4 regions of the Mesorhizobium sp. M0598 genome follow, and region 1 is predicted to be linked to each of the others. Evidence: predicted binding sites of a transcription regulator. Region 1 holds the regulator's gene; each other region holds the start of a gene.
The links. Region 1 encodes LexA, which represses DNA repair genes until DNA is damaged. Its sites were predicted from a motif close to TGTTCNNNNTGTGTTCNG; they were not measured.
Positions count from the first base shown of each region.

Region 1 (5,175 bases):
TTTCTCATCGCGACGGCCGGTCAAGAAATATGCCGCGGCCGCCGCGCTTTTTTCGATTGCGGCCTACCTTGTCTTTTCCGGCATTGTCGTGGCGGCCGAACGCAGCTTCATCATGCTGGCGGTGATGCTTATCGCCGTGCTGTTCGACCGGGCCGCGCTCACCATGCGCAACCTGGCGATCTCGGCCATCGCGGTCATCCTGGTGTCGCCGCACGAGGTGGTCGGTCCGAGTTTCCAAATGTCCTTCGCCGCGACGGCCGCCCTTGTCGGCGCCTATGCAGGCTGGTCCGATTACCGCGCCGGCAGGGCCACCACGCCGCCGCCGCGGCGGTCGCCGCTACGCTTTGCCACTCGAAAGGTCCTGCTGGGCATGTGCGGTCTGGCGATGACCTCGATCATTGCAGGGAGCGCCACGGCGCTTTTCGCCATATGGCATTTCCAGCGCGTGGCGCCGCTCAGCCTGTTCGCCAATCTGGCCATCATGCCCATCGTCTCACTGGTCGTCATGCCCTTCGCCGTTCTCAGCGCGCTGGCGATGCCGTTCGGTGCGGATGGCCCTTTCCTCTATGTCATGGGCAAGGGGCTGACGGCGATGATCGCCCTGTCCGGGTGGATCTCGGAGCGCTCGCCGATCGATGCGGTCGGGCTGATTTCGCTGAGATCCGTCCTTCTGGTGACGATCGCCCTCGTCATTGCCAGCATGGCGACGACCTGGTTGCGGCTGGCGGCACTTCCTTTTGCGCTCGCCGGCTTGCTGACGACAACGCAGACACGCATACCCGACGTATTGGTCTCGGAGGACGCACGGCTGGTCGCGCTGCCGATCGGCAGCGGTGAACTCGCGGTCAACCGGGCACGCCCGAATGAGTTCACCATCGACAACTGGAAACGCGCGCTCACATCAGAGGCTATCGTCGCGCCGGAAACACCTGGAAAGAACGACCCGCAATTCGACATTGCCGATCCGGCCGACCTACCGCCGGGCATGCCGTTCATTTGCACGGACGGCCTCTGCCTTGCCAGGCATCCATCCGGCGCGATCATCGCGCAAGCCAAGGACCGCGATACTGCGCGGCCAGCCTGCGCCTTTGCCAGCTTGATCGTCATCGACGACGCCACCGCCCATAACCCCTGCTACTACGACCGGCTGGTCCTCGTCGTCACCAAACGGCAACTGGCGCGCGCGGGAAGTGCCGCCGTCTACTTCGATCCACAAGCGGCAACGCGCGCCGAAATCCGTTTCGCGGTCGAAAAATCATACCGGCCCTGGCACGTGCAGCGGAAATTTTCACGCGCGGCACGGGGCCTGCCGCCATACCGCAGGGCCGACAACCCCAAAGCCGGCGCCAAGGGCGGAGCTCAGTAGCGGCGGATCAGTCCGACGAGCTTGCCCTGCACCTTGACCCTGTCTGGTCCGAAGATGCGCGTCTCGTAGGCCGGATTGGCGGCTTCCAGGGCGATCGAGGCGCCCTTGCGGCGGAACCGCTTCAGCGTCGCTTCCTCCTCGTCGACCAGTGCCACCACGATCTCACCGGGGCTCGCCGTATCGGCATTGCGGATGATCACCGTGTCGCCGTCGAAAATGCCGGCCTCGATCATCGAATCGCCTTTGACCTCGAGCGCATAATGCTCGCCGCCCATGATCATATCCGGCGGCACCGAAATCGAATGCGTCTGGTGCTGGATGGCGTCGATCGGCACACCGGCGGCGATGCGGCCCATCACCGGGATCGAAACGGTGGCGACGACATCGTCGTCATTTCCGGCTGCGGGCACGCGCGACGATGTCGGCTTGCCTTGCCGAGGACCGCCTTGCCCAAGACTGCCCTGGATGACACTCGGCGAGAACTTGCGTGCCGCATTGAGGCCGGGGGCGATCGAGTCAGGCAGGCGCAGCACCTCCAGCGCACGGGCCCGGTTGGGCAAACGGCGAATGAAGCCGCGCTCCTCCAGCGCCGTAATCAGCCGGTGGATTCCGGATTTGGAAGCCAGGTCGAGCGCTTCCTTCATCTCGTCGAAGGAAGGCGGGATACCGCTTTCCTTCAACCTTTCGTGGATGAACATAAGCAGTTCGTGTTGTTTGCGTGTCAGCATAGCGACCCCCAACAGAATCAGAAAAACAAACCCAGAACAAACACTATCTGTTCCAGTTGTGTTCCGCAACTGTTTAAAGTTTAATGAATGCGTTAAGGCTCGGGAAACAAACGACGTCCCCTACCGGCGTACCGCATTTTCACCGCCGCGAGCCTCATCGCCTTGATTCTGCTTTCGTTTGCGCCCTTCTGGCCTCCTAGAAGGCGGCACTGGCATCGGCCGTCGGTCGGCAAAAGGCACGGAATTGAACCCGTATCGACTGTGCGGTTTGGTCAATGCACCGTGAACGAAACGAACTCAAAACGCCAACCTCGGGTAAAGTCCCGGTTTCCACCGCCTGGTCAGGCTGCTTCTCGCTGGTGGAGCCTTGCTGCGCACAACCAGGTAATGGAAGAACAGTCGATGCGTGTCCGGCGTTGCGTTGGATCTTGGGGGAGCAGACAAATCATGACAGGAATTCCCGATCTCGTGGCCATAAAGGCGATGGATGCCGCGGATCCGCTGCGCGCGATGCGCGACCGCTTTGTGTTGCCGCAAGGAGTGATCTATCTCGACGGCAATTCGCTAGGAGCTGCTTCACGTGCCGCATTCGATGAACTGCACAAGGCCGCGACCGAAGAATGGTCGCATGATCTCATCCGCGCATGGAACACGGCCGGCTGGTTCAACATGCCGCTTGAACTTGGCGACCAGCTCGGGCGCCTGATCGGTGCCGCGGCCGGCCAGACGGTGGTCTGCGACACGACATCGGTCAACATCTACAAGCTGCTGCACGCCGCCATAGCCATGCGACCGGAGCGGCAGGTCATCGTCGCCGAGGGCGATAGTTTTCCGACGGACCTGTACATGGCTGAGGGTGTGGTTTCGACGCGAAAAGATACGCTGCTGCGCCTCTCGGGGGTCGACGCGCCGACCATCGAAGAGCTGATCGACGAACGCACCGCCGTGGTGCTGGTCAACCACGTCAACTACAAGTCGGGCGAACTGCGCGACATGCCGGCGCTGACGCGCAGGGCTCAGGAAGCCGGGGCGATGATCGTCTGGGATCTCTGCCACACCGCCGGCGCGATGTCAGTCGAGCTCGACAAGGCAAACGCCGATTTTGCCGTTGGCTGCACCTACAAATATCTGAATGGCGGCCCGGGCGCGCCTGCCTTCATCTATGCGGCTGAGCGGCATCTTTCCGACATCCAGCAGCCGCTCACCGGCTGGTGGGGCCATGCACGGCCCTTCGCCTTCGAGCCAGGCTATGCGGCCGGCACCGGCATCCGCCGGTTTCTGTGCGGCACCCAGCCGGTCCTGTCGATGCGCACGCTGAAGGGCGCGCTCGACATCTGGAACGATGTCGACATGACGGCGGTGCGCAAGAAGAGCATCGCGCTGGCGGATCTGTTCATCGAGCTTGTCGAGGCAAAGTGCGGCACTTACGGGCTCACGCTCGAAAGCACGCGCGATGGGGAAAAACGCGGCAGCCAGATTTCATTCATGCATGAGCATGGCTACCAGGTCATGCGCGCGCTGATCGAACGTGGCGTGATCGGCGATTTTCGCGCGCCATCGACCATGCGCTTCGGCTTCACCCCGCTCTATGTCAGCTATGCCGATGTCTGGCAGGCCGTCAAAGTGCTTGAGGATATCCTCCGCACCGGTGCGTGGAAGGATGCGCGCTTCGCAATCAAAGCAGCTGTCACTTGAGATTGATGCGAGAGCTGGAATCGTGAGGCTGGCGACGACGCGCCGCGCGATGCTCACGGCTACGTTGCAAGGCCATATTGCCAGGGAGGGCGCAGGGTGTTCGAACGTCACATTGCCGATTGGGACAACGCCTATGCCAACGGCGCCAACATAGCCGGCAGCGATCGCTGGCCGGCGGCCTGGATCGAGCCCGCGCGGGTTTTCCGCGACGTGCTTTCGACCGAGGGCAGGGCGCGGCTCGACATGGCCTATGGCGACAACCCACGCAACCGGCTCGATCTTTTCCTGCCGGCCATCAAGCCCAAGGGACTCGTGGTGTTCGTTCATGGCGGCTACTGGATGGCATTCGACAAGAGTTTCTGGTCGCATCTTGCCACTGGCCCTGTTGATCGCGGCTATGCGGTGGCGATGCCGTCCTACACGCTCTGTCCGCAGATACGCATTGGCGGCATCGTCAAGGAAGTCGGCGCGGCGATCGGCCAGGCGGCGGCGATGGTCGCAGGGCCGCTGATGCTGACCGGGCACTCGGCCGGCGGCCATCTTGTTAGCCGGATGGTTACGGCGACGACGCCGCTGGCGCCCGAAGTGGTCCGGCGCGTTCGTCATGTGGTGTCGATCTCGGGGGTGCATGATTTGCGCCCGATCATGCGCACCGGCATGAACGAGACGATCGCGATCGATGAGGCCGAGGCGCAGGCCGAAAGCCCGGTGCTGCTGCGCCCGATGGACAAGGCCCGCCTGACCTGCTGGGCCGGCGGCGGCGAGCGCGCCGAATTCCTGCGTCAGAGCGCGTTGCTGGCCAACATCTGGATCGGCCTGGGTACCGCGACCAGCTCGGTGGTCGAGCCTGACCGGCATCATTTCAACATCATCGACGGTTTGGCCGATCCAGACCATCCGCTGACCCGGACCTTGATCTCGGAGTGAGGCAGGTTCAGCGTAACATCAGCACGTCGCAGGGGGAGCCCGCCGCCGCGGCAGGTGCGAACGGCGCGCGAACGATCAGCCCGTTGGCATCGGCCAGCATTTTCAGCATCGAGGAGTCCTGGATGCCGAACGGCGTCGCCACGAGCGTACCGGCGTCATCTATGACAACAGCCCGCACATAATCTTGCCTGAGATCGTTGGCCGGCATGGCGGCACCGAGCCGTGCCCGACGTATATCCTGCTGAAAGGCGCGGCCGCCGAGCCGCGCCAGCAGCGGCTTCAGGAAGAGCTGAGTGCAGACCAGGCTTGCCACCGGATTGCCGGGCAGGCCGATGCAGCGAATGTCTCCCAGCCGCCCGAACATCAGTGGCTTGCCCGGCCGCATGGCGATCTTCCAGAAATCGAGCGTCATGCCTTGCCCGGTCAGCACGTCATGCACGAAGTCGTGGTCACCGACCG
Region 1 is NZ_JAMYQL010000012.1:156,967-162,141, reverse strand. It holds gene NKI59_RS17640 (ComEC/Rec2 family competence protein) at 1-1,366, shown strand, start outside; gene lexA (transcriptional repressor LexA) at 1,360-2,094, opposite strand; gene kynU (kynureninase) at 2,542-3,789, shown strand; gene NKI59_RS17625 (hormone-sensitive lipase) at 3,886-4,716, shown strand; gene NKI59_RS17620 (molybdopterin molybdotransferase MoeA) at 4,724-5,175, opposite strand, start outside.

Region 2 (5,175 bases), on a different contig from region 1:
GCCCTGCAGCGACGGCGGCGTGTAGCGGCCCTCATAGCGCAACTTCCGGAGCTCGATCCGGCAGGCCAGCTGGTCGAACATGGTGATGCCCCACATATCGGCGCCGGTCAGCGGTTTCGGACTGAAGCTCAGGTCCGAGAGCGGCTGCGTCGGCGAGGTATGGTCGCCTTCGATCGCGCCGCCCGGCGCCGGCACTTCCTTGACCGGAACGATCGGCTCGCCGCTGCGCCGGTCGAGCACATAGAGGTCGCCCTGCTTGGTCGGCCCGACCAGCGCCGGCACCACGCCACTTTCCGTGGTGATGTCGACCAGCGTCGGCTGCGCCGGCACGTCCATGTCCCAGAGATCGTGGTGCACGGTCTGCCGCACCCAGCGCAATTGTCCGCTGTTGAGATCGAGCGCGGTGATCGAAGAGGAGAATTTCTCGTCATTGGCACTGCGTCCGGCACCGAGTTGGTCCGGCGTCTTGTTGCCGAGCGGCACATAAAGCAGCCCGAGCTTCTCGTCGACGCTCGCCGTCGACCACATGTTGGGTGAGTTGTTGGTGTAGGTCTGGTCCGGCGGCAGCGGCGTCGTCTGATCCGGATTGCCGGAATCCCAATTCCACAACAGCGCGCCGGTGTCGGCATCGTAGGCACGGATGACCCCGGACGGCTCCTGCGTCGAATAATTGTCGTTGACCGCGCCGCCGACGATGATCTTGTTGGCGACGATCAGCGGCGCCGAGGTCGAATAATAATAGCCCGGCTTCGGATATGGCATGTTGGCGAGCAGGTTCAGCGTGCCGCCTTCGGCGAAAGTCGGGCAGACCTGGCCATTCGCCGCATCGAGCGCGATCAGCCGGGCGTCGGATGTCGGCAGGTAGATGCGTGTGGCGCAGGGCTGGCCGGCGGCGACCTTGGCATCGGCATAATAGGACACGCCGCGGCAGGTCTGGTGCTGGCGGTCCTTGTTGAGCTTGACCTGCGGATCGAAGCGCCATTTCTCCTTACCGCTCGCGGCATCGATGGCGATGGCGAAATTATGCGGCGTGCAGATGTAGAGCGTGTCGCCGATTTTTAGCGGCGTCACCTGATAGGTCGTCTCGCCGATGTCGTCGGGCCCTTTCACGTCGCCGGTGCGATAGGTCCAGGCCGGCTGCAGATTGGCAACGTTTTCGGCGGTGATCTGGTCGAGCGGCGAATAGCGCTGGCCATATTGCGTGCGACCGTAATAGTGCCATTCGCCAGCCGGCACGTTGCCGCCGAGATCGGCCGTCGGCGTCACCTTGTCGGTGTTGAGTTCACCCGCAATATCCTTTGGATCGGTCGTCATCGAATAGCCGGCGACCGCAAGCGAGGCCAGCACGGCGAGGATCAGCGGCGCGCGTCCGTCGGGACCGGTAAGCCCGCGCCGCGCCCATGGCGTCAACAGCCATAGCGCGACAAGCACGATGATGCCGCCGCGCGGGCCGAGCTCCCACCAGTCGAAGCCGATCTCCCAGACCGCCCAGGCGAGCGTGCCGAGCACGATCGCCGCGTAGAGCCACAGCGCCGTGGATCTGCGCCTGTAGAGCAGCCAGGCCGCGACAAGGAAAGCTAGACCGACGATGACGTAATACCAGCTGCCCCCCAGCGTCACGAGCCAGATGCCGCCGCCGCCAACCGCCAGGCCGATGAGGAAAAGGATCAGGGAGGTGATGACCACAGCCAAGACGGTGCTCCTTCGACTGGTGCGCTCCGCGACGCGTCCATGGGCAACCCCGCATTGCGTTCCTGCCCCCACGCAACTTTCTCCGGCCCGCCTCCCCTGTCAAGCAAGCTCGGCGTTTTACGGCGCCGGCCCATCGCAAGCCAGGCGTTTTGGTTAGCGGACCCATTCAGATTGTGAGTCTACCGACTGGGCAGAGAACAAAACGGAGACACTTCTGGCCTTTCGCTGCCGAATCACTACATTCGGGGGGAGATGTCCGGCTTTTCGGAAGACATGCCCTTTTTTGACGAACCGAACGCGCGGCCCGTGGCCCCGTCGGGCATTGCCGCGCGCGCCATGGCTGCCCGCAGCGGCCACAACAATGCGCCCGATTATCTCAACGGCCTCAACCCCGAGCAGCGGCTGGCGGTGGAAACCACCGAAGGCCCGGTGCTGGTGCTGGCCGGCGCCGGCACCGGCAAAACGCGCGTCCTGACCACCCGCATCGCCCACATCCTTGCCACCGGCAAGGCTTTCCCCTCGCAGATCCTCGCCGTCACCTTCACCAACAAGGCGGCGCGCGAGATGAAGCAGCGCATCGGCCTGTTGATCGGCGAAGGCAATGTCGAGGGCATGCCGTGGCTCGGCACCTTCCACTCGATTGGAGTGAAGCTGCTGCGCAGACATGCCGAGCTGGCCGGGCTCAAATCCGACTTCACCATTCTCGACACGGACGACGTGGTGCGCCTGATCAAGCAGCTTATCCAGGCCGAAGGGCTGGACGACAAGCGCTGGCCGGCCAAGCAGTTCGCCCAGATGATCGACGGCTGGAAGAACAAGGGCCTCGGTCCCGCCGACATCCCCGAGGGCGATGCCCGTGCCTTCGCCAACGGCAAGGGCCGCGAGCTCTACAAGGCCTATCAGGAGCGGCTGAAAACGCTGAACGCTTGCGACTTCGGCGATCTCCTGTGCCATCCGATCCGCATCTTCCGCGCCAATCCGGACGTGCTGAAGGAATACCACAAGCGCTTCCGCTACATCCTCGTCGACGAATATCAGGACACCAACACCGCCCAGTACATGTGGCTGCGGCTCTTGGCGCAGCGGCCGCAATCCTCCCCCCTTGAGGGGGAGGTGCCCGCGAAGCGGGCGGAGGGGGTTGCCGCAGAAGGCACCGCTAGAGCGTCGAGCACTGCCGCCGGTAGGTCGAGCACTGCCGCACGGACCCCACCCGACCGGGCTTCGCCCGGCCACCCTCCCCTCAAGGGGGAGGGAAGCCCGCGCCTGTCCACCGTAAATATCTGCTGCGTCGGCGACGACGATCAGTCCATCTATGGCTGGCGCGGCGCCGAGGTCGACAACATCCTGCGCTTCGACAAGGATTTCCCCGGCGCCACCATCATAAGGCTGGAGCGCAACTATCGCTCGACCGCGCACATCCTCGGCACCGCCTCCCACCTCATCGCCCACAATGAGGGCCGCTTCGGCAAGACGCTGTTTACCGAAAAGATCGCCGAGGACGACGAGAAGGTGCATGTCCATGCCGCCTGGGATTCCGAAGAGGAGGCCCGCGCCGTCGGCGAGACCATCGAGGCCTATCAGCGCCAGAAGCACAATCTCAACGAGATGGCGATTCTCGTCCGCGCCTCCTTCCAGATGCGCGAATTCGAGGACCGCTTCGTCACGCTCGGCCTCAATTACCGCGTCATCGGCGGCCCGCGCTTTTATGAGCGGCTCGAAATCCGCGATGCGCTGGCCTTCTTCCGCGTCGTCGCCAACAGCGGCGACGACCTCGCCTTCGAGCGCATCGTCAACGTGCCGAAGCGCGGCCTTGGCGAGGCCACCATCCGCCAGATCCACGACACCGCACGGGCGCTGCGCATCCCGATGCTGGAGGCGGCGGCAAAACTTGCCGAAAGCGACGAGCTGAAGCCGAAGCCGCGCGCCGCACTGCGCGAGGTATCGGCCAATTTCGAGCGCTGGCAGAAGGCGCTGGAAACCACGCCGCACACCGAGCTCGCCGAGACCATTCTCGAGGAGAGCGGCTACACCGATATGTGGAAGAACGACCGCTCGGTGGAAGCGCCAGGCCGGCTGGAGAACCTCAAGGAGTTGATCCGCTCCATGGAGGAGTACGAATCGCTGCGCTCTTTCCTCGAACATGTCGCACTCGTCATGGACGCCGAGCAGAACGCCGAGCTCGACGCCGTCAACATCATGACGCTGCATTCGGCCAAGGGCCTCGAATTCGAAACCGTGTTCCTGCCCGGCTGGGAGGAAGGCCTGTTCCCGCACCAACGCTCGCTCGACGAGGGCGGCCGCTCCGGGCTCGAGGAGGAGCGCCGGCTTGCCTATGTCGGCCTGACCCGCGCCAAGAAGAACCTGCACATCTGGTTCGTCTCCAATCGGCGCATCCACGGCCTCTGGCAATCGACCATCCCGTCGCGCTTCCTCGACGAGCTGCCGGAAGCCCATGTCGAAGTTTCCGAGAGCGGCAACAGCTACGGCGGTTACGGCAATTCCTATGGCGGCGGCTCGTTCGCCTCCGGTCGCGGCGGCCAAGGGGCAGCCAGGCAGAACCCCTATGGGGCGTCGCGCTTCGACAACATTGGCGGCAATTCCGGCGCCGAGAAATCCGGCGCTTTCTCCAGCACCTATGCGACGCCGGGCTGGCAGCGCGCCCAAGCGAACCGCACCGAGGCCACCGACCGCAATTGGGGCACGCGCTCCGGTCACCAGGTCGAGCGCATCGGCTATGGCGAGACCGACTCCGGCTACGGCGCCGGCCGCAGCTCGGTCAAGGGCCGCACCATCGACGGCGAGCTGGTCGCCAAATCCGTCGCCGACACGCCGTCCCCCTTCAGCGTCGGCGACCGCGTCTTCCACCAGAAATTCGGCAACGGCAACATCTCGGCCATCGAAGGCAACAAGCTGACAATCGACTTCGACAAGGCCGGTCAGAAGCGTGTGCTGGACGGGTTTGTGACGGGGGTTTGAGGTCGCCCTTCACCGATACCGCGCCTGGTTCCACTTGTGGCCGAGCAGCGACAGGATGATGATCAGCCCGTTGAAGAACTGGACGTAAAAGCCGCTCAGGCCTGCCGCGACGACGCCTGTCTGGATGAAGGAGACCGTGACCGCGCCGATCGCACCGCCGACGACGGTGCCGATGCCGCCCCAGGTCGGAGTGCCGCCGACGAACACCGATGCCAGCACCGGCAGCAGGTATCCGTCGCCCGCCGTCGGCCACCAGGTGAAGTTGATCATCACCGAAAACGTGCCGGCGATCGCAGCCCCGATGCCGACGAAGACGAACACTTTTACCCGCACGCGCTTGACGTCGATACCCATCTGCTGGGCGCTGTCGGGATTGTCGCCGACCACCTTGACCTGCGCGCCGAAGCGATGGCGGTTGTAGAGCAGCGCCGACAGCACGACGAAGCCGATGGCCCAGAAGATCTGCACCGGAATGCCGTAAAGCTGGCTGGAGAAGATCTTGTAGGC
Region 2 is NZ_JAMYQL010000010.1:121,880-127,054, forward strand. It holds gene NKI59_RS15335 (glucose/quinate/shikimate family membrane-bound PQQ-dependent dehydrogenase) at 1-1,692, opposite strand, end outside; gene NKI59_RS15340 (ATP-dependent helicase) at 1,945-4,668, shown strand; gene NKI59_RS15345 (ABC transporter permease) at 4,678-5,175, opposite strand, start outside.
Region 2: NKI59_RS15340 (ATP-dependent helicase) is a predicted target of LexA. The motif match lies at 1,886-1,903, and genes of this name have one in related genera.

Region 3 (5,175 bases), on a different contig from region 1:
CCGACCATCGAGCGCACCTGGTTGTGAAGGAAGGACCGCGCCGAAGCGCGGACTTCGATGAAATCGCCGGTGCGGCTGACATCCAGCCGGTCGAGCGTGCGGACGGGGCTGGTAGCTTGGCACTGGGTCGAGCGGAAGGTGGTGAAATCATGCCGGCCAAGCAGCACCTTTGCCGCTTCGTGCATGGCACCGGCATCGAGCTGCTTCGGTACCCACCAGATCTTGCCCTTGTCGAGCGCCGCCGGCGCGCGCCGATTGACGATGCGGTAGACGTAGTGGCGGCCGATTGCCGAGAAACGCGCATCGAAGCCATCCGGCACGACGGCGGCCTTCAGGATGGCGATGCGCACCTTGGCCGCTTGCAGATGCGCGTTGACGGCGTCGCGCACCTTGTCGCCGGGCCATGCCTTGATCAGATCGACATGCGCCACCTGAGCGGTCGCATGGACGCCGGCATCGGTGCGGCCGGCGGCGCGCAGCGAAACCTGTTGACCACAGAACTTCTCGATCGCCTGCTCGATCGCCTGCTGCACCGATGGCTGGTTGGCCTGGCGCTGCCAGCCGGCGAAGAGACTGCCGTCATATTCGATGTCGAGGCGAAAACGAGGCATTCCCGGATCGAGGCGAAATCAGGCGGCGAGGGCTGAGCCGAAGGCCGAGGCGTAGACCAGCCTGCCGGTCTCCGGCGCCTCGCCCCAGGCAAGCGCCTGCAGGGCTTCGCCCTGATAGTCGCTGTCGAATTTCGCGGCACGGGCACGACTGTAGCCGAAACGCCCATAATAGGCCGGATCGCCGAGCACCACGGCGAGCGTCTCGCCAGCAGCCTTCAGGCGGATATGCGCCTCGCGGACCAGCGCACCGCCGATGCCGGTGCCGTGGAACGACGGCTCGACCGCCAAAGGAGCCAAAGCCACCGCCGGGAAGCTCTTGCCGCCATTCTGCACGAAAAGCCGTGAAAACAGGATATGGCCGACCACTTGCCCGTCTTCGTCCGCCACCAGTTCGACGACGGCATCACCGCCGGTGACCAGCGCGTCGACCAGTCCGGCCTCCGTCTGCTGGCCGAATGCGTGTTCTTCGACAAGGCGGATCGCCTCGCGGTCCCGCGGCGTCGCCGCGCGTATGGACATCATGCTCATGACAATTTCATTCCTTTTTCGAGCTTGGCCCCGCGCAGAAACTCCTGCGCGGCAATGGGCCTTGCGCCCGCACGTTGAACTTCGACCGGCCTGATCGCGCCTGACCCGCAGGCGACCGTCAGCCGGTCATCGAGAATTCCTCCCGGTTCGCCGGCGCCTTGCGAGAGCGTCGAGCGAAGCAGTTTCAGCCGTTCCACGCGGCCGCCGATTTCGGCCTCACACCATGCACCGGGAAAGGGCGACAGGCCGCGAATCTGGTTGTGCACGTCGCCGGCAGGTCGCAGCCAGTCTATGCGAGTCTCCGATTTATCGATTTTCTTGGCGTAGGTCACCCCCACCTCCGCCTGTGTGGTAAATGTCAGCGTATTCCGCTCCAGCCGTTCGAGCGCTTGCACCATCAGCGCAGCACCGAGGACCATCAGCCGGTCGTGCAGATCGCCGGCCGTCATGTCGGGTCCAATGGGACATTTTTCAACCATTGCCACCGGCCCGGTGTCGAGGCCTTCCTCCATCCGCATCACCATAATGCCCGTTTCGGTATCACCGGCCATGATGGCGCGCTGGACAGGGGCAGCGCCGCGCCAGCGCGGCAATAGCGATGCGTGACCGTTGAGGCAACCGAGCCGCGGCGCCTCGAGAATGGGTTTGGGTAGAAGCAATCCGTAGGCGACGACCACGGCGACGTCGGCGCGCAAGGCGCGGAACGCCTCCTGCTCCGCCTCGCTCTTCAGCGACACCGGCGACCGCACCTCGATGCCAAGCCGCGCCGCCTCGCGCTGCACCGGCGACGGCGTCAGTTCGAGCCCGCGCCGGCCGCCGGCGCGCGGCGGCTGCGTGTAGACGGCCGTCAACCCGTGCCCGGCCCCGGCAATCGCCCGCAGCGTCGGCACGGAGAATTCAGGCGTACCCATGAAGATGACACGCAGGGGCATTCGTCGACGCCTACCCCACCATCTTGCCCGGCGCCTTGTCCCTGGCGAGCTTCTTGAATTTCTTGACCACCATGTCGCGCTTCAGCTTGGAGATGTAATCGATGAACAGCACGCCGTTGAGGTGGTCGATTTCATGCTGCAGGCAGGTCGCCATCAGGCCCTCGGCCTCGATCTCCTGCAGCTTGCCGTCGCGATCGAGATATTTCACCCGCACCGCCGCGGGGCGCTCGACCTCGGCATAGTAGTCCGGGATCGACAGACAGCCTTCCTCGTAGACCGAACGCTGGTCGGAGCTTTCAAGGATTTCGGGATTGATGAAGACGTGCGGTGCCGGCGTCTCGTCCTCTTTGGCCAGGTCGATCACCAGCATGCGCAAGGGTTCGCCGACCTGGATCGCTGCGAGGCCGATGCCGGGCGCGTCATACATGGTGTCCAGCATGTCGCCGGCCAGTTTGCGCAAATCCCCGTCGACACGCTCGACCGGTTTTGAAACCTGACGCAGGACGGGATCGGGAAGGATGATAAGCGGCTTGATCGACATGGCGTCTCACCTAAGACGTCGCAGGAAAAGCGTCAACCGGGGCGCCTCCGGGCCGTTCACGTTTTGATCTGTGCCGACGTTCCGAATCATCTATGCTGTCGGCATGAACGAACTGGCCACCATCCTGTCCGAACCTGTCGCCCGCCTCGGCGCCACCACGCTCACCCTCGGCCATGTCCTGGGTTTCGGTGCAATGCTGTTCCTCGGTCTGTTCGTGGCGTTGGTCATTGCGCTGTGGCGATCGGCCAAGGCGCGTGCGGTAGCGGCCGCGGAAGCCGCCGACCATGCCCGCGACGCCGAGGCGCGGATGGCTGGTATCTTGGCAAGCCAGGCGGAAATGCAGGGCCGCATGGGCGCCATCGCCGAAGTGTTCGGCGCGCGCCAGGCCGAACTCACCCAGTCGATCGGCCAGCGCCTCGATGCCATGACCGGCCGCCTGGGCCAGACCATGACCGAGCAGACGAGATCGACGCATGAGAGCCTCGCCAAGCTGCAGGAACGGCTGGCGGTCATCGATATCGCGCAAGGCAACATCCAGTCGCTGGCCGGCCAGGTCGTGCAATTGCAGGCGATCCTTTCCAACAAGCAGACGCGCGGCGCCTTCGGCCAGTCGCGTATGGAAGCCATCGTCGCCGACGGATTGCCGCACGGCGCCTATGAATTCCAGGCGACCTTGTCGAATGGCAGCCGGCCCGATTGCCTGGTGAAGATGCCGAACGGCGCACCGTCGCTTGCCATCGATGCAAAGTTTCCGCTCGAGGCCTGGAATGCCATCCGGGCCGCCGAAGGCGCCGAACTGCAGAAGACCGCCGCACAGGCTTTCCGCCGCGACATCGAGGTGCATGTCCGCGATATTTCCGAAAAATACCTGATCCAGGGCGAGACGCAGGACACCGCCTTCATGTTCGTGCCTTCGGAATCGGTGTTCGCCGAAATCCACGAGAATTTCGAGGCCGTTGTCCAGAAGGCGCATCGCTCACGGATCGTCATCGTCTCGCCATCGCTTTTGATGCTGTCGATCCAGGTCATCCAGGCAATCCTCAAGGATGCCCGCATGCGCGAGCAGGCACACCTGATCCAGGGCGAGGTTATCCGGCTGATGGAAGATGTTTCCCGGCTCGACGAGCGGGTGCGCAAATTGCAGACGCATTTCGGTCAATCGGCCAAGGATATCGAGGACATCCTTGTCTCGACATCGAAGGTGACCAGGCGCGGACAAAAGATCGAGGCGCTGGAGTTTGGCGTGCAGCCGGCGGAGGACACCGCTGGTTCGAATGGCAGCGGAGCAAAAGCGGAAATCAGCCCGCGCGTCGCCGATTCGAAAACCGGGCAATTGAGGCTAAGGGTCGTCGAAGGCGACGATTGAGAGCTGCGCCGGAACCGGAGGCTTCGCCCCGGTCTGGCGCTACTGCTCCTCGATGATGGTTGTGCCTTCGAATTCCGGCAGCCAATGCAGCGCCGAGCGGTGCCAGATCTGCTTTCTCGGCACCAGTTGCTCGCGCTGCCGTGCCGTGCCGACCCTGATACCGTAAACCTTCGGTCCCTCGCCCGCCGACGTGGCGTAGAGATGCGAGCCGCACTCACCGCAAAATGCCTGGGCGCGCTTGGCGCCGCTCGAACCGGTCTTGATATAGATCTTCGGCGTGCCCCTGGTGATCCTGTAATTGTCCTCGGACGCCGGCACGGTGACGCGAAAGGCCGTTCCGGTTAGCTTCTGACAATCGATGCAGTGACAAATGGTGGTCTTTTCCGGATCGACTTCGGCCTCGTAAGTGATAGCGCCACAATGACACGCGCCGTCGATTTTCATCTTCGTTCCTCCTGGAGCTTTTGCCTGCGATCATAGCCGGGACTGCCCGATGGCGCATCGATTTCCTCAAGCCATTTTCCTTAGGCCGGTTCTTGTCCGGATGCCCCCGCCAAGGCCTTGCTCCGGCGTTCCCAGGTGCCGGTGGTCTGCGGCTTGACGAAGAGCCGCGTCACCTCCGGCATCTCCGCCTTCAGCCGCGTCTCGAGGCGCTCGACGCAGGTCTCTATCTCCGGCGCCGACAAATGATCCTCGAACTCGATGCTCAAAGCGGCGACGATCTCCTGCGGACCCATATGCAGCGTCAGCACGCCATTTGCCCGTTGCACCGCCGGGTCCTGCTGGATGATGGCCAGCACCTCTGTTTGCACCTCGGGCGAGGCCGGCTCGCCGAGCAGCAGGCTCTTGCTTTCGCGCGCCAGGAAGATCGCGGTCGCGCCCAGGATGAGCGCGATGCCGATCGACGCGGCGCCGTCGAGCTTCGGCATGTCCAGCAATTCCGCCGCCAATATGCCGGCGAAGGCGACAACGAGGCCGAGAAGTGCCGCGCTGTCCTCGAAGAGTACGGTGTAGACACTCGGATCCTTGCTGAGCTGCACCGCCTCAAGCCAGCCGTGGCTGCCTTTTTGGTGGCGGAATTCCTTCAGCGCCACCAGCCAAGAGGTGCCTTCGAAGAGAAAGGAAAGGCCAAGGACAGCGTAGTTCACCTTGGCGTTGGCAATCGGCTCCGGCGCCATGATGTGCGTCACGCCTTCG
Region 3 is NZ_JAMYQL010000001.1:255,943-261,117, forward strand. It holds gene truA (tRNA pseudouridine(38-40) synthase TruA) at 1-611, opposite strand, end outside; gene NKI59_RS01215 (GNAT family N-acetyltransferase) at 630-1,139, opposite strand; gene fmt (methionyl-tRNA formyltransferase) at 1,136-2,065, opposite strand; gene def (peptide deformylase) at 2,082-2,612, opposite strand; gene NKI59_RS01230 (DNA recombination protein RmuC) at 2,716-3,978, shown strand; gene NKI59_RS01235 (GFA family protein) at 4,018-4,422, opposite strand; gene NKI59_RS01240 (cation diffusion facilitator family transporter) at 4,503-5,175, opposite strand, start outside.
Region 3: NKI59_RS01230 (DNA recombination protein RmuC) is a predicted target of LexA. The motif match lies at 2,666-2,683, and genes of this name have one in related genera.

Region 4 (5,175 bases), on a different contig from region 1:
TATGGCCCGCTCCTTGAAATAGTCGCCGAAGGAGAAATTGCCGAGCATCTCGAATAAGGTCAGGTGGCGCGCGGTGTAGCCGACATTGTCGAGGTCGTTGTGCTTGCCGCCGGCGCGAACACTCTTCTGGGCGGTCGTGGCGCGCGAATAGGGCCGCTTCTCCAGACCGGTGAAAACGTTCTTGAACTGCACCATGCCGGCATTGGTGAACATCAGCGTCGGGTCGTTGCGCGGCACCAGCGGGCTTGACGCGACGACCTCGTGACCTTCCTTGCGAAAATAGTCGAGAAATGCCGACCGGATCTCGTTGACGCCACTCATGAATACTGCCTTTTCGAGAGAACCGCCGGCTGCCGGCGGAAAATAGACATGGCCTTTTAGCGGTCGCACCGCAGCCTGTCCAGAAACACCAAATGGGCTCAAATCCCGGCTTTCACCAGCGCCTTGAAATGCGTCTGCCTCGCCGTCAAACGCGAACCGCCGGCCCTGGGCCGGCGGTTTGAAACGCATCGATTACACAAACTCAAAATCAAAACATCAAATCGAAACCTGGCTGAGACTCAGCGAGGCGTCGCTTGCCCTACATCACCCCAGCGTCGTCCTCGAAACCGTCGTCGCTGCTCTCGGAGCCGCCGTTCTCAAGGAATTTCTCAGCGATCAGCCCGGCATTCTGCCGTAGCGCCAGCTCGATCTCGCGCGCCGTGTCGGGATTGTCGCGCAGGAACAGTTTTGCGTTTTCGCGGCCCTGGCCAAGACGCTGCGAATTGTAGGAGAACCAGGCGCCCGACTTTTCGACCACGCCCGCCTTGACGCCGAGATCGACCAGCTCGCCGGTCTTGGAGACGCCCTCGCCATACATGATGTCGAACTCGACCACCTTGAAGGGCGGCGCCAGCTTGTTCTTGACGACCTTGACGCGGGTCTGGTTGCCGACGACCTCGTCGCGATCCTTGACCGAGCCGATGCGGCGGATGTCGAGGCGGACCGAAGCATAGAATTTCAACGCATTGCCGCCGGTCGTCGTCTCGGGCGAACCGAACATGACGCCGATCTTCATGCGGATCTGGTTGATGAAGATGACCATGGTGTTGGAGCGCGAGATCGAGGCGGTGAGCTTGCGCAGTGCCTGGCTCATCAGGCGGGCCTGCAGGCCGGGCAGCGAATCGCCCATCTCGCCTTCGATTTCCGCCCGCGGCGTCAACGCCGCCACCGAATCGACCACCAGCACGTCGATGGCGCCGGAGCGCACCAGCGTGTCGCAGATCTCCAGCGCCTGCTCGCCGGTATCGGGCTGCGAGATCAGCAGGTTTTCGAGATCGACGCCGAGCTTGCGGGCATAGACCGGGTCGAGCGCGTGCTCGGCATCGACGAAGGCGCAGATGCCGCCCTTCTTCTGGGCTTCGGCCACCGTGTGCAGCGCCAGCGTCGTCTTGCCCGAGCTTTCCGGCCCGTAGATCTCGACGATGCGGCCGCGCGGCAGGCCGCCGACGCCAAGCGCGATGTCCAGCCCAAGCGAGCCGGTCGGCACCGTTTCGATCTCGACGACCTGCTCGTTCGCGCCGAGCCGCATGATCGAGCCCTTGCCGAAGGCACGCTCAATTTGCGACAGCGCGGCATCCAGAGCCTTTGATTTGTCCACCGCTTTGTCCTCTACAAGCCGCAAAGAATTCTGAGCCATGATACATCACCCCGTGGTCGTCAATGGAGGCCGGACAATCCCGCAATCCTTAAAAGAATGTACCTCATTTGTTCTCATTTGTCAATGAGCACCAAGGGTTTGAAAAATAACGCATATCCCTATTTGTTCTATTTTTGTTTCGCGATTATTGCTTCCGATGCGTCTCGCCTCGCATGCGGCGCCGTTGCCGTTACCAACCGAATCGGACCCGCGATTGCAGGGTTCCGCCCGGCGACCTAGTCTCTCCGGGCAACAGCTAAAGGGCATTTTGACGGCATGATCAAATCCCCGACGATCCTGGCCGTGGGCGGCGCCTATATCGAGCGGCGCGGCCGGGTTGCCGGCGCCTTCGTGCCAGCAGCGTCTAATCCGGGCACGATGCGCGAGCATGTCGGCGGCGCCGTCTTCAACGCCTTGCGCTGTGCCGTGCGCCGCGGCGTCTCGGCCTCGCTGCTTTCGGTGCGCGGCGGCGATGCCCTTGGCGACACGGTTTTACGCGCCGTCACCGAGGCCGGCATTGCCGACCTGTCGGCGGTGTTCCTCGACCGAGCAACGCCAAGCCATACGATGCTGATCGATAGCGACGGCGGGCTGATCGCCGGCCTTGCCGACATGGTGCTCTACGAGCTGGCGCTTCCCAAGCAGATCCGCCGCGCCAAGGTCCGGGAAGCGATCGGTTCGGCCGACGCGGTGCTGTGCGACGCCAACCTGCCGTCGACCGCGCTGGAGCGGCTGGCGGCACTCGCCGCCGGCAAGCCGGTGTTTGCGCTTGCGGTCTCGCCCAACAAAGCGGCGCGGCTGACGCCGGTGCTCGACCGTCTGGCGATGGCCTTCATGAACCGGCACGAGGCCGGCGTGCTCGCCGGCCTCCAAATCGATCAAGGCATCGTCGACGGCCTGAGACGCGCCGGGCTGAAAAGCGGCGTGATCACCGCCGGCGACGAACCAGTGCTCGGTTTCGACGAATTGAGCGCGTTCTCGATCTCGCCACCGCCGCTACAAAAGCGGACCGATGCTGCCGGCGCCGGCGACGCATTGGCAGGCGCCACGATCGCTGCCCTGCTGCGCGGCCTGACGCTGCGCGCCGCACTGCGCGAAGGCATTGCCGCAGCTATGCTCGTCGTCGAGAGTGCCGCCTTCACCAGCGCTGGCTTTGCCGAAGCGCTGGCGCTCGTGCCCGAGGCGCGGGACCTGGCATGAAGTACGGCCCGGAATTGCCGAAGCATGACGCAGCCTATTTGCCGGCGCGCCGTGCTGCCTCGTAGGCGCGGCGCGCCCACATCGCCATCTCGTCGGGATCGTCGAAGGCGCTGTCGGGAACGCTCCAATAGGGCATCGACACGAGCTTGCCGTGCCGCGAGCCGGTATAGGTCCATTGCCGGCAGCCGGCCGCTTCGAAATCCGGGGCGCTTTCGGCGTCGGCCTTCAGCATCAATTCGCCACGGATGACGATGGCGACGATGACGCCGTCGAAATAGATGCCCTTGCCGCCGAACAGCTTGCGGATGCTGACCGGGCCGAGGCCTTCGAAAAGCTCTTCTATGCGCTCGTTGTCCATGCGGCGATCATGTCACCCGGATTTCCCCTTGTCATCGACGCAACCGGCACCATCCTGACAAGTTCAGAATCAATTTCGTCGGAGTTTTTCATGCCGCTTCTGCTCAAAGGGTCCTGCCGGTGCAATGCCGTACGTTTCGAGGTGGAAAGCCACACGCCGGTGCCGTTCATGCTGTGCTACTGCTCGATCTGCCGCAAGCAGCAGGGCGGTGGCGGTTTTGCCATCAATCTCGGCGCCGATTACGAGACGCTGAAAATCCAGGGCAAGCGCCATCTCGGCGTCTACCGCGCCGAGATCGAGGACGACGAGCACCCGCAACGCGAGACCTCGACGGGCGAGCGGAACTTCTGCACGAAATGCGGGACGGCACTCTGGCTCTACGACCCAACCTGGCCGGAGCTGGTGCATCCGTTTGCCTCGGCGATCGACACAGAGCTACCGAAGCCGCCGGAGAAGGTGCATCTGATGCTGAAATACAAGGCGAACTGGGTCGAGCCGGATATCGGCAAGGGCGACAAGGTTTTCGATGTCTACCCGGAGGAGTCGATCGCAGACTGGCACAAGCGAACGGGGATGTGGGTGGATTAGCGTTCTTCTCCCCGTCGCTATACGGGGAGAAGATGCCGGCAGGCAGATGAGGGGCGGCGCGAACTTGCGAGAGCCGGCCCTGCCCCTCATCCGGCCCTTCGGGCCACCTTCTCCCCGTATAGTGACGGGGAGAAGGAAAGCCTCAGGCCGAAGCGCGCGCCTCGGCCAGTGCCTTCAGATCGGCCGGCTTCAATTCGACCGATTCGCCGCAGCCGCAGGCCGAACTCTGGTTCGGATTGCGGAAGGTGAAGCCGGTGCGCAGCGTCGTCCGCTCGAAGTCCATCTCGGTGCCGAACAGGAAAAGTGCCGCCTCCGGCGCGACATAGACATGGGCGCCATCGCGCTCGATATGATCGTCCTTGGTGTTCGGCTCGGTCACCAGATCGACCGTATATTCCATGCCGGCGCAGCCGCCCTTCTTGATGCCAAGGCGAATGCCATGCGCGTTCTCACGGGTCGCGACGATCTCGCGCACCCGGTCGGCAGCCTTTTCGGTCATGGTGATGACGGCGAAGCGTCCCATTCTTTTTCCTTCTCCATTCCTTGCAGGTTCAAGGCCTGCCGAATGATTCCTCACCTAAAATGGTGAAGTTTTGTACCCGGCGCAAGTGCGCCAGCCTCCGGCTGGTCGGATGCTAGTACCACCCCACCGCCACCTGCGCCTCTTCCGACATGCGATCGGGCGACCAGGGTGGGTCGAAGGTCATGTTGACCTCGACGCCGGAGACGCCTTCGACGGCGCCGACGGCATTCTCCACCCAACCGGGCATTTCGCCGGCCACCGGGCAGCCAGGCGCGGTCAGCGTCATGTCGATCTTGACCGAGCGGTCGTCCTCGATATCGATCTTGTAGACCAGGCCGAGCTCATAGATGTCGGCCGGGATTTCCGGGTCATAGACCGTCTTCAGCGCCGAGACGATGTCGTCGGTCAGCCGCGCCAGTTCGTCGGCGGGAATGGCCGATCCGGAAACCGCCGCATTGGTCGTCGCTTCCGAATTGGTCTCGGCGGTGTGGCTGGCATCATCCATCATCGTCACCCGAAGAACTTTCGCGCCTTTTCCAGCGCATCGGCCAAAGCATCGACTTCGGCCCTGGTATTATACATGCCGAACGATGCCCTGCATGTGGATGTTACGCCGAAGCGTTTCAACAGCGGCTGGGCGCAATGCGTGCCGGCGCGCACCGCCACTCCCTGCCGGTCAATGACCATCGAGACGTCATGGGCATGGATGCCCTGCAGCTCGAAGGAAATGATGGCACCCTTGCCGGGGGCATCGCCGAAGATGCGCAGCGAGTTGATGGCGCGCAGTTTTTGATGCGCATAATCCTTCAGATCGGCCTCGTGCGCGGC
Region 4 is NZ_JAMYQL010000002.1:198,020-203,194, forward strand. It holds gene alaS (alanine--tRNA ligase) at 1-321, opposite strand, end outside; gene recA (recombinase RecA) at 581-1,678, opposite strand; gene NKI59_RS04065 (PfkB family carbohydrate kinase) at 1,955-2,878, shown strand; gene NKI59_RS04070 (TfoX/Sxy family protein) at 2,913-3,236, opposite strand; gene NKI59_RS04075 (GFA family protein) at 3,327-3,824, shown strand; gene sufA (Fe-S cluster assembly scaffold SufA) at 3,967-4,347, opposite strand; gene NKI59_RS04085 (SUF system Fe-S cluster assembly protein) at 4,460-4,852, opposite strand; gene NKI59_RS04090 (cysteine desulfurase) at 4,858-5,175, opposite strand, start outside.
Region 4: recA (recombinase RecA) is a predicted target of LexA. The motif match lies at 1,803-1,820, and genes of this name have one in related genera.